2 regions of the Brevibacillus sp. IT-7CA2 genome follow, and region 1 is predicted to be linked to the other one. Evidence: riboswitches for the same ligand, from Rfam matches in the RefSeq annotation. Region 1 holds a riboswitch; the other holds the start of a gene.
What was found. A riboswitch is a leader RNA that binds a small molecule or an ion and turns the genes downstream of it on or off. The one in region 1 is predicted to bind thiamine pyrophosphate.

Region 1 (4,540 bases):
ATGGTAGCGGGCTTTGATGTCACTGATATCCTTAACTCCCGAAATCGAGGAAATGGTAGCCCGCAGGTCCGCAAGCTCGCTCTCGTCAAAGCCATCTGTCAAACGGTGAGTAGCTTCCCTGAAAATGTCCCAAGCAGTCTTCAAGATGATGAGACCAACAACAAAAGCAGCTAAAGGATCAAGCCAGTGCAATTGAAATTGTGCGCCAGCTACCCCGATAAACGTCCCGATACTGACGAATGCGTCTGAACGGTTGTCAGCGGCCGCTGCATTTAATGCTTGGCTGTTTGTTTTGATGGCGAGCTTTTTATTATAGCGATAGACGAAAAGCATAATGACTGCAGTCGCAAGTGCTGTCCACCCTGCCAACAGGTCAGGAGCCTCATGCTTTGGGTCCAATAAGGATGGTACGGCATTCGTAACGACTTGAACTCCGACAAATAGCATAATAAATGATGCGACAAGTGCTGAAATCGTCTCCGCCCGAAAATGACCATACGGGTGATCTTTATCAGGTGGTTTCCTTGCAATACGAAGCCCGATCAAAACAGCAATCGATGCGACGACATCCGTTGAGTTGTTAAGACCGTCGGCCATTAAAGCTTCCGACGCAGTGACATACGCAACTCCTATTTTTAATACAGAGCAGAATATGTAGGCGAAAATACTTACCCACGCTCCACGTTCTCCTTGTTTTAGATCCGAATAGACATCCATACCTCATCACCTCAAAATACTTCTCCATCCTGCTTCGACAACGAGAAAAATCAAAGCGCTGGAAGCAGTTGCTTTTTTTCGAACTTCATCGTAACAGATAGGATTCATGTGGGTCTACAGAAACAGTTTTAGTCCGATTCATGAGAATAGGGGGGAGGAAAATGTGTTGCACACCCGCAATTTTTTCACTGGAAAATTTCCCTTGAAATTAAATGGACTTCCCGTTATCCTATTCTTGCAATCCAAAATAAAAAAAAGCACGGGAGCTTGGAAATCACCAGGCTGAGAGGATGGTACTGTGCCATCGACCGTTGAACCTGAACTGGGTAATGCCAGCGGAGGAATGTCATATACGACACGAAAAGATGCGTGTATTTTTAGGATACCCGTTTCTTCTCTACTCTCGCGTTGGCGTCGCATGTTGTTTATGCGGCGCTTTTTCGTGGGATGTTTCTTTCGCCTCCCTAAACGGTTCTCGCTTTCGTGCAACCAAAACAAGGAGGTTTTTCTTATGTCATTGGTGTCATCTTTTCCAGGCAGTCGCAAAGTATACGAAACAGGTAGTCGTGCGGACATCCGTGTCCCGATGCGCGAGATTTCCCTTCATCCTACCGAAGGATTGTCTGGTTCCACACCCAATCCTCCTCTTCGCGTGTATGATACGAGTGGCGAGTATACCGCAACGGGTTACGTTCCTGACATTCAAGCAGGACTGCCCTCCATTCGCCACAAGTGGATCGATGAGCGAAATGATGTGGAAACGTATGTTGGTCGCGAACCAAAACTAGTTGACGACGGCATCCGAAACGAAGAGAAGGCAGCCACCCTCCCTACTTTCCCTCGCGAGGGCTACAAACCAAAACGGGCAAAGCCAGGGAAAAATGTTACCCAGCTTCATTATGCCCGAAAAAATATCATCACACCGGAAATGGAATACGTTGCCATTCGCGAGGGGGTCTCCCCTGAATTTGTACGGGCAGAAATCGCCGCTGGACGTGCGATCCTCCCTTCTAACGTCAACCATCCTGAAAGCGAGCCGATGATCATTGGCCGCAACTTTCATGTCAAAATCAATGCCAACATCGGAACGTCGGCCGTCAGCTCTTCGATGGAAGAAGAAGTTGAAAAAATGATTTGGTCGGTCCGTTGGGGTGCCGACACCATTATGGACCTCTCGACGGGAAAACATATACACACTACGCGGGAGTGGATTATCCGCAACAGCCCCGTTCCAGTCGGTACTGTCCCGATTTATCAAGCACTTGAAAAAGTAAATGGGAAAGCCGAGGATTTGACATGGGAGGTTTACCGAGACACCTTGATTGAGCAAGCAGAACAAGGCGTCGATTACTTCACGATTCATGCTGGCGTTCTATTGCGCTACATTCCTATGACAGCTAACCGTGTTACTGGTATCGTCTCTCGCGGCGGATCGATTTTGGCCGCATGGTGCCTGGCCCATCATGAGGAAAACTTCTTGTATACGCATTTCGCTGAAATTTGCGAAATTCTGAAGGCCTATGACATTTGTGTATCCCTCGGAGATGGACTACGTCCTGGCTCTATCGCGGATGCGAATGACGAGGCGCAGTTCGCAGAGCTTGAAACATTGGGAGAACTCACAAAAATTGCGTGGGAACACGACGTACAAGTCATGATTGAAGGCCCTGGTCACGTCCCGATGCATCTCATTCGCGAAAATATGGATAAACAGTTATCCATTTGCCATGAGGCTCCTTTTTACACACTTGGGCCACTCACGACAGACATCGCACCCGGCTATGATCACATTACTTCAGCGATTGGCGCCGCCATGATTGGATGGTTCGGAACAGCAATGCTCTGCTACGTAACGCCCAAGGAGCACCTCGGCTTACCCAATAAAGAGGATGTCCGCAACGGTTTAATCGCATACAAAATCGCAGCGCATGCCGCTGATCTCGCAAAAGGACATCCGCGGGCAAAACAGCGAGACGACGCCTTATCCAAAGCTCGTTTTGATTTTCGCTGGAACGATCAATTCAATTTGTCCCTGGACCCAGAGCGCGCTCGCGAATATCACGACGAAACATTGCCAGCAGAAGCCGCCAAATCCGCTCATTTTTGTTCCATGTGCGGACCTAAATTTTGCAGCATGAAAATATCGCACGACATTCGTCACATCGCCAATCAACAAGGGTCTGCCCAAGATCCCGCTATTCTTGCAGGGATGCAGGAAAAATCGCGTGAGTTCCGCGAACAGGGAAGCCGTTTGTACCAGTCGTAATGAAGGAGGATGCCTATGGAGGAAGCTAGTCGTTTACGTGAAAAGATTAGTCGATTAGAAGCTGAGCTAGAGCAATCTAAACAACAATTGCGGCTGATTCAACAGGACTGCAGCCACGTCTATATCGAAACTCCACTTACGCGAACATGCTCCAAATGCCAGCAAACCGAAAGCCTCTATTATTAATAGAAAAAGGTCGAAATCCCTTTGGAGGATCTCGACCTTTTTTCTTGCTTATTTCGTCATTCCGACTTGCAACGGAAGTCCTTCTTTATAATAGAGAGAGGGCGATAGCAGAATGAAGAAAATATGGACATGTAGAAAGCCTTGCTTCTTCAAAATGCCGTGTATGGCACTAGCAATCGCGTCATGCTGCTTTTGTTCACGTGGAAACATCATGATCTCTACGGACAAAGGACTGTTTGTCAATTGTTCTACCTGAAGCAGCTCTAATTTCACCTTTTCCTGAGCTACCTGAGCAATTTTGGAAAACTCTTCTATAAGAATCTGAGAAATGGGCTCTATGTCTTGCTTCGCAAAGCCTTTAAACCGAAGAAACGGCAAGTCAATTCCTTCTTTCGTAAATGAGTTCGCACAGTCATTATAAACAAGTCTCTAATTGTATATCAATGAAAAAAGGATTAAAGAAAGTGAACAACAAAAATTCCCAACCGGACCGAAACACAAAGAGGGCCATATTAGAGAGTAGCTTCCTTCCCATGAGGTGTGGTGGACGTACCACGGAAGGAGGAAGCAGCTCAACCAGATACAGCCCAACTCGCTAACCCATCAGTTCCTTTAGATACAAGTAGTATAGCTCGAATTCAATACTTAATCAATAAAAAAGTTTCGTAAAATTCGCACAGGAATTCATCCACCTTCACCACTCGTATAGATCATGCCCATCCGTGAAACTGTATTAGAAAACTGGGCAAGTCCCAACTAAACATAAAGGTGGCAGCTATGGAACTAACCCCGCTTTTTCCTTTTGAGCCTACCAGCACGGAAGCTATACCTGTAGGACCACAATGGATAGGCCAAGTGAAATGGGATGGCGTTCGCATTCTTACCTACTACGATGGACAGGAGGTCAAACTGTTCAACAGAAAATTAAACGAACGGACTTTCCATTATCCTGAAGTGACCGATCTTCGCTCGTATTGCCGTGCCGATTCTGTGATTTTGGATGGCGAAATAATCGCTCTTGGCCCGGACGGAAAGCCTTCTTTTTATGAGGTCATGAGGAGAGACGGGCTGCGCCGTTTAGAGAAAGTCCCCCCGATACAAAAGCTTGTCCCTGTCACATACATGGTCTTCGATGTACTGTACTGGAATGATGAATGGGTAACTTCCTATCCACTATCAGAGCGCCAACAAATACTGGGCAAAATCATCACTCCTACTTCTCATGTGCAGCTCGTTGAAAATTTTCCTGATGGAGACGCTCTTTACCGTGTCGTAGAAACTCAAGGCATGGAAGGAATCATTATGAAGGATACGTCAAGCAGCTACTTGATCAATGGGAAAGATAAACGCTGGAGAAAGATAAAGTATTAC
Region 2 (4,540 bases), on a different contig from region 1:
ATGCGCAAACCAGCCTGCATCGGTCACCGTAGGCGACATATTAACGATAGGCGCTTGATGCATGTGACTTTCATATGCGGATTGCAGCGTTGCCAACCCCGGATGTTTCGTATCCAACTCCAGTGAAGGGAAGATTTCACCGCGTTCCTCAATCATCGAACGTCCACCCCAGCGGAATGTTGGAGGATTGTCTCTCAGCCAAAGATCAGCTGCTGCTGCACGCCCAACGTGGTCCTCGATCTCTCGAATAATCTCTTCGTGGGATTCGTTCGGATAAAAATGAACGGTAATCCATAGAGCGCAACGGTCTGCGATGAACGCAGCGTGACGACCTCCCTCGATGACTGCGGGATTGATCGTATTGCTGCCTGCCGGAAAGCCGGGGTAGGACTTCATGACAGCCCAGTCCCGCTCCAGCTCCTGTAGTGCGGTGATCACCTTCATCATTTTTTCTATGGCAGAAGCCCCCCGGACGCGTCCGCCTGCATGAATCGTCTGTGCGCGCATTCCGTCATGCAGCGTCGTCGGACTCTCAATCGTGATCCAGCCTGTAATGACCCCACCCTGCCCTTGCATTTGGAGATTGCTCGTATCCACTACAACGGCGTAGTCAGCCTGATAGCCACGCTCAATAGCGACCAATGTCCCCGCTTCACCTGCTTCTTCTCCGATGACGGATTGAAAGAGCAGATCACCTTGGAGCTCGATTCCGTGTTCGTGTAGCATTTGGATCGCAAACAAGCTCGCTGCGAGTCCGCCTTTCATATCCGCAACTCCACGGCCGTACAGGCGTCCATCCTTGCCATGTGTCAGAGCAAAAGGTGGATAGGTCCACCCCGTGTCATCTCCGACTTCAGCCACATCGATATGCCCGTTGACAATCAAGCTGTTTGCCTGTGAAGAGGCACTCCCTGATAACCGACCGACGATATTGTCGTCTCCTGGATATACCGCCCAGCGATCGACCTCGAATCCCATCGCTTGCAGTCTGTTGGCGATTACTCCTTGTGCGGCATCGCTGTTTCGCGCGGGAGGACTTACAGTCGGATGAGAAACGAGCTCTGCCAATAATGCGAACAGCTCTTCTTTGCGGCTGGCAATCGATTCTACCGCTTCTGTCAGTCGATCCACGCTACTCAATCATCCCTTCAATCGGGCTGCTTGCGGACGCGTAACGCTTTTTCGCGATACGGCCTGCCAGGAAGCCTTTGCGACCTGCTTCTACTCCGAGCCTCATCGCTTCTGCCATCAGGACAGGATTGTCAGCGAGGGCGACTGCTGTATTCAACAAGACACCGTCAGCACCCAGCTCCATCGCTTTCGCGCAGTCGGCTGGCGAGCCAATTCCTGCATCCACAATTATCGGGACTTTGGCATCCTCGATAATAAAGCGGAGGTTGTTTTCGTTGACAATCCCTTGTCCGGAACCAATTGGTGACGCACCTGGCATAACCGCATGTACGCCAACCTCTTGCAGACGTCTAGCAAGAATCGGGTCGTCATTGGTGTAGGTCAGTACGATAAAGCCTTCTTCCACCAAGATTTTCGAAGCCTCGAGCGTGCCAATCGGGTCAGGGAGAAGTGTTTTCGGGTCTCCAATGACTTCGACCTTGATCATGTCACACAGGCCAGATGCTTTAGCCAAACGGGCAATGCGCACTGCTTCTTCTGCTGTATAGGCACCTGCTGTATTTGGGAGCAGGGTGAATTTTTTCAAATCGAGTTGTTCCAAAAAGTTCGGTTCTTGCGGATTTTCCAAATTCAAGCGACGAATCGCAAATGTCAAAATTTCTGCTTCCGACACCTCTACTGCTTTCCCTTGTGTATCCAAGTCAGCGAATTTACCTGTCCCGAGAAGCAAACGGGAACGAAACTCGTAAGGTCCAATTTTCAATGTATCCATCATCATGATCATCCTCCTCCGACAAAATGAACGATTTCTATGCGATCTCCGTCTGCAATCGGTGTTTGTTCGTACGCTGAGCGGTCAATAATTTCACCATTTCGCTCTACGACGACAATCTTCTCTTGCAGGGAATAAGAAGCGAGCAAGGCCCGCACTGTCGTGATCTCTTCCGCCAACTCTACTTTTTTCCCATTCAGCTGAACAATCATTGATTACCTCCTTCTACTGGAAAAAAAAACGGCTTCTCCCGCCTGCCTGAGTCGATTCAGACAAACAGAAGAAGCCGTATACCCATCCCATCTCACGGGACGAATGGCATAAAAAAACCATCCGCCTCGGATGGTTGAGTGAGATCTTATCATGCATGCACGCAAACAAGCATAGTTCCGCTCGGATGCGACACGTGATACTGATTCCAAATACCTCTTCCTCCGCTGGCATGACCCAGGTCAGGTTCAACGGTCAGTAACACACTCGTTACAATCTCAGCCAACGTTGCTTGGCTCCCGTTTGGTAGTAAAGCTATGCAATTGTCGTACATTCGAGTACTACAGTACCACTCTATTTCGTGTTTGTAAAGGCTTCCTTGTGCATCTTTTCCAGCTCAAAAAGACAACGCTCTGCCCAAGCTGCCATTTTCGCAAGCTTTTCCATTTCTCTCTCCATCGCCTGACGCACAGATTCCTTATAGTCTGGAATCGCGCCATTATAGCGAATGACCCCTTGGACAGGCGTCATGAATTTTTCCATGTAAGAGAGTGCTGGACGCTGGTGAAACAGCGGCACCTCTACTTCGTAGGAAGAATGCAAATCGCCTTGGGTGGGGTATTTGGTAACTGCCAACACTTTTACCAGCAGCTTCGAATCGTGGATTTCCAATACTTCTGTAATATATTCACCCGTTCGCTGTGTAACGCGAACGATATCTCCCGGATTCCAGTTCATCGCGGATTCCTCCTTTTATTGAATCGAGTTCATCTACATAAGTAAGGCTTCCAGCAGTTTGCGAGCATGCAGCAATACTTCTTCCGCATCCACTACTGACTGACCGCCACCCTGTGCCATGGCAGGATTTCCCCCACCTTTTCCGTTTATGACCGGCAAGGTTTCTTTCAACACTTGATTGATGGCTACGTTGACTTCTTGCCCACGAGCAAACACGACTTGCATTTTGTCTTCGGTAGTAGCAGCCAAAAGGCAAATCGCATCTGGCGCCACAGCAGTAGCCAGCTGTGCGAACTGCTGAAGCTGTTGAATGGTTTTGTCTGTAAAGGTACGCATAATGAGGCGAGAATGACCGAGTTGGCTAGCAGCAGATAGTTGTTGATCGACTTCCACTTCTACGAGCTGCTTATCCACTTCTGCCAATTTTGCCTTCAAGGCGTCGCGTTCTGCAAGGAGGCGTTCCGTCTGTGCGATCAGTTCCCCTTCATTGGTGGCGAGCAGCTTCGCCGTATCACGAACGACAGCCTGCTTTTGGTTGTAGTCCCGCAAAGCTCGCCAGCCACAGATGAATTCCAGACGAATGTTTCCGCGGTGTCGCTCCCAGCCCAAGATCTTGATCATCCCGACTTCGCCCGTACGCGCTGGATGTGTGCCTCCGCATGGGTTGTAATCAAAATCAGGTATCATCACGACGCGAATATTTTCAGTAACGGTCGGCTTTTTTTTCAAGGGCAGCGTTGCCAACTCCTCGTCATCAACGAACCGCGCAATGATGGGATGGTTTTCCAGTACAATCTGATTCGCTCGCTTTTCTACCTCCTCCCATACATCTGTTGTCAACTCATCCAGTCGTACATCAATGGTGACACGTTCTTTGCCCAAGTGAAAGGCAACGGTCTCCGCTTGCACGACTTCCAGGAAGGACGCAGATAAAATGTGTTGACCAGCATGCTGCTGCATATGATCGAAGCGGCGGTCCCAATCGATGTGACCCGTTACTTCCACTATGCTTTCGGACAAGGGAGCTTCCAGTCGGTGACGAATTTCGCCATCTAGCTCTTCCACATCTACCACACGAATCTCTTCCAATACGCCCAGATCGGAAGGCTGTCCGCCTCCAGTAGGGTAAAATGCCGTTTGATTCAGTACCACGTAAGGTGTCCCATCTTGCTCAACACCAGTTCTCGTCACCTGGGCCGAAAACGTTCTTGTATAGGCATCCTGATAATAGAGTCTGTCGTTCATCGTTACTCCTCACTGCATGGAACCATGGTTCCAGCCTGATTCTCCCACTAGGGGGCAAAACGAGAAATGTATGTATCAAGCTTAGCCAAACAAGTGATCCATTTGTTTCTCGCGCTCTTGGCGCTCCTCTGGGCTTGCCAGGTCATACTTTTTCAATAAATGAAACAGCTCGTTTAGACGCTCTTGGCTGAGTTCGCCATTCAATTGATTTTTGAATTGACTCACACGCAACTCCGACAGATGTGGAGCTTGTTCTGCCAGTTTTTTTAGTACGTCCTCATGGCTGTGATCCAATTTGCATTCTCCCATGATTTCTCCCCTTTTCCTTACTGTCATCTTCATCATACCACGAATTTTCATCCAAAAAAAAGGCGTACAACCCACGATGGAATGTACGCCAGATGACTATGCACGCTTACGGACGCGAAAGTTCTCCTCGATCAA

Region 2: it holds a riboswitch for thiamine pyrophosphate, as region 1 does, so the genes downstream of both, thiS (sulfur carrier protein ThiS) here and thiC (phosphomethylpyrimidine synthase ThiC) in region 1, are expected to answer to the same signal.

What each region holds. Positions count from the first base shown of each region.
Region 1 covers NZ_CATKQT010000011.1:459,444-463,983, forward strand. Annotated here, with positions in the region: gene ACM6JA_RS08690 (cation diffusion facilitator family transporter) at 1-717, opposite strand, end outside; TPP riboswitch at 967-1,079, shown strand; gene thiC (phosphomethylpyrimidine synthase ThiC) at 1,229-2,983, shown strand; gene ACM6JA_RS08700 (DUF1904 family protein) at 3,218-3,547, opposite strand; gene ACM6JA_RS08705 (DNA ligase) at 3,947-4,540, shown strand, end outside.
Region 2 covers NZ_CATKQT010000003.1:26,622-31,161, reverse strand. Annotated here, with positions in the region: gene ACM6JA_RS02020 (acetylornithine deacetylase) at 1-1,140, opposite strand, end outside; gene ACM6JA_RS02015 (thiazole synthase) at 1,133-1,906, opposite strand; gene thiS (sulfur carrier protein ThiS) at 1,912-2,115, opposite strand; TPP riboswitch at 2,316-2,426, opposite strand; gene ACM6JA_RS02005 (kinase-associated lipoprotein B) at 2,468-2,851, opposite strand; gene ACM6JA_RS02000 (alanyl-tRNA editing protein) at 2,885-4,096, opposite strand; gene ACM6JA_RS01995 (hypothetical protein) at 4,178-4,405, opposite strand; gene ACM6JA_RS01990 (LysM peptidoglycan-binding domain-containing protein) at 4,502-4,540, opposite strand, start outside.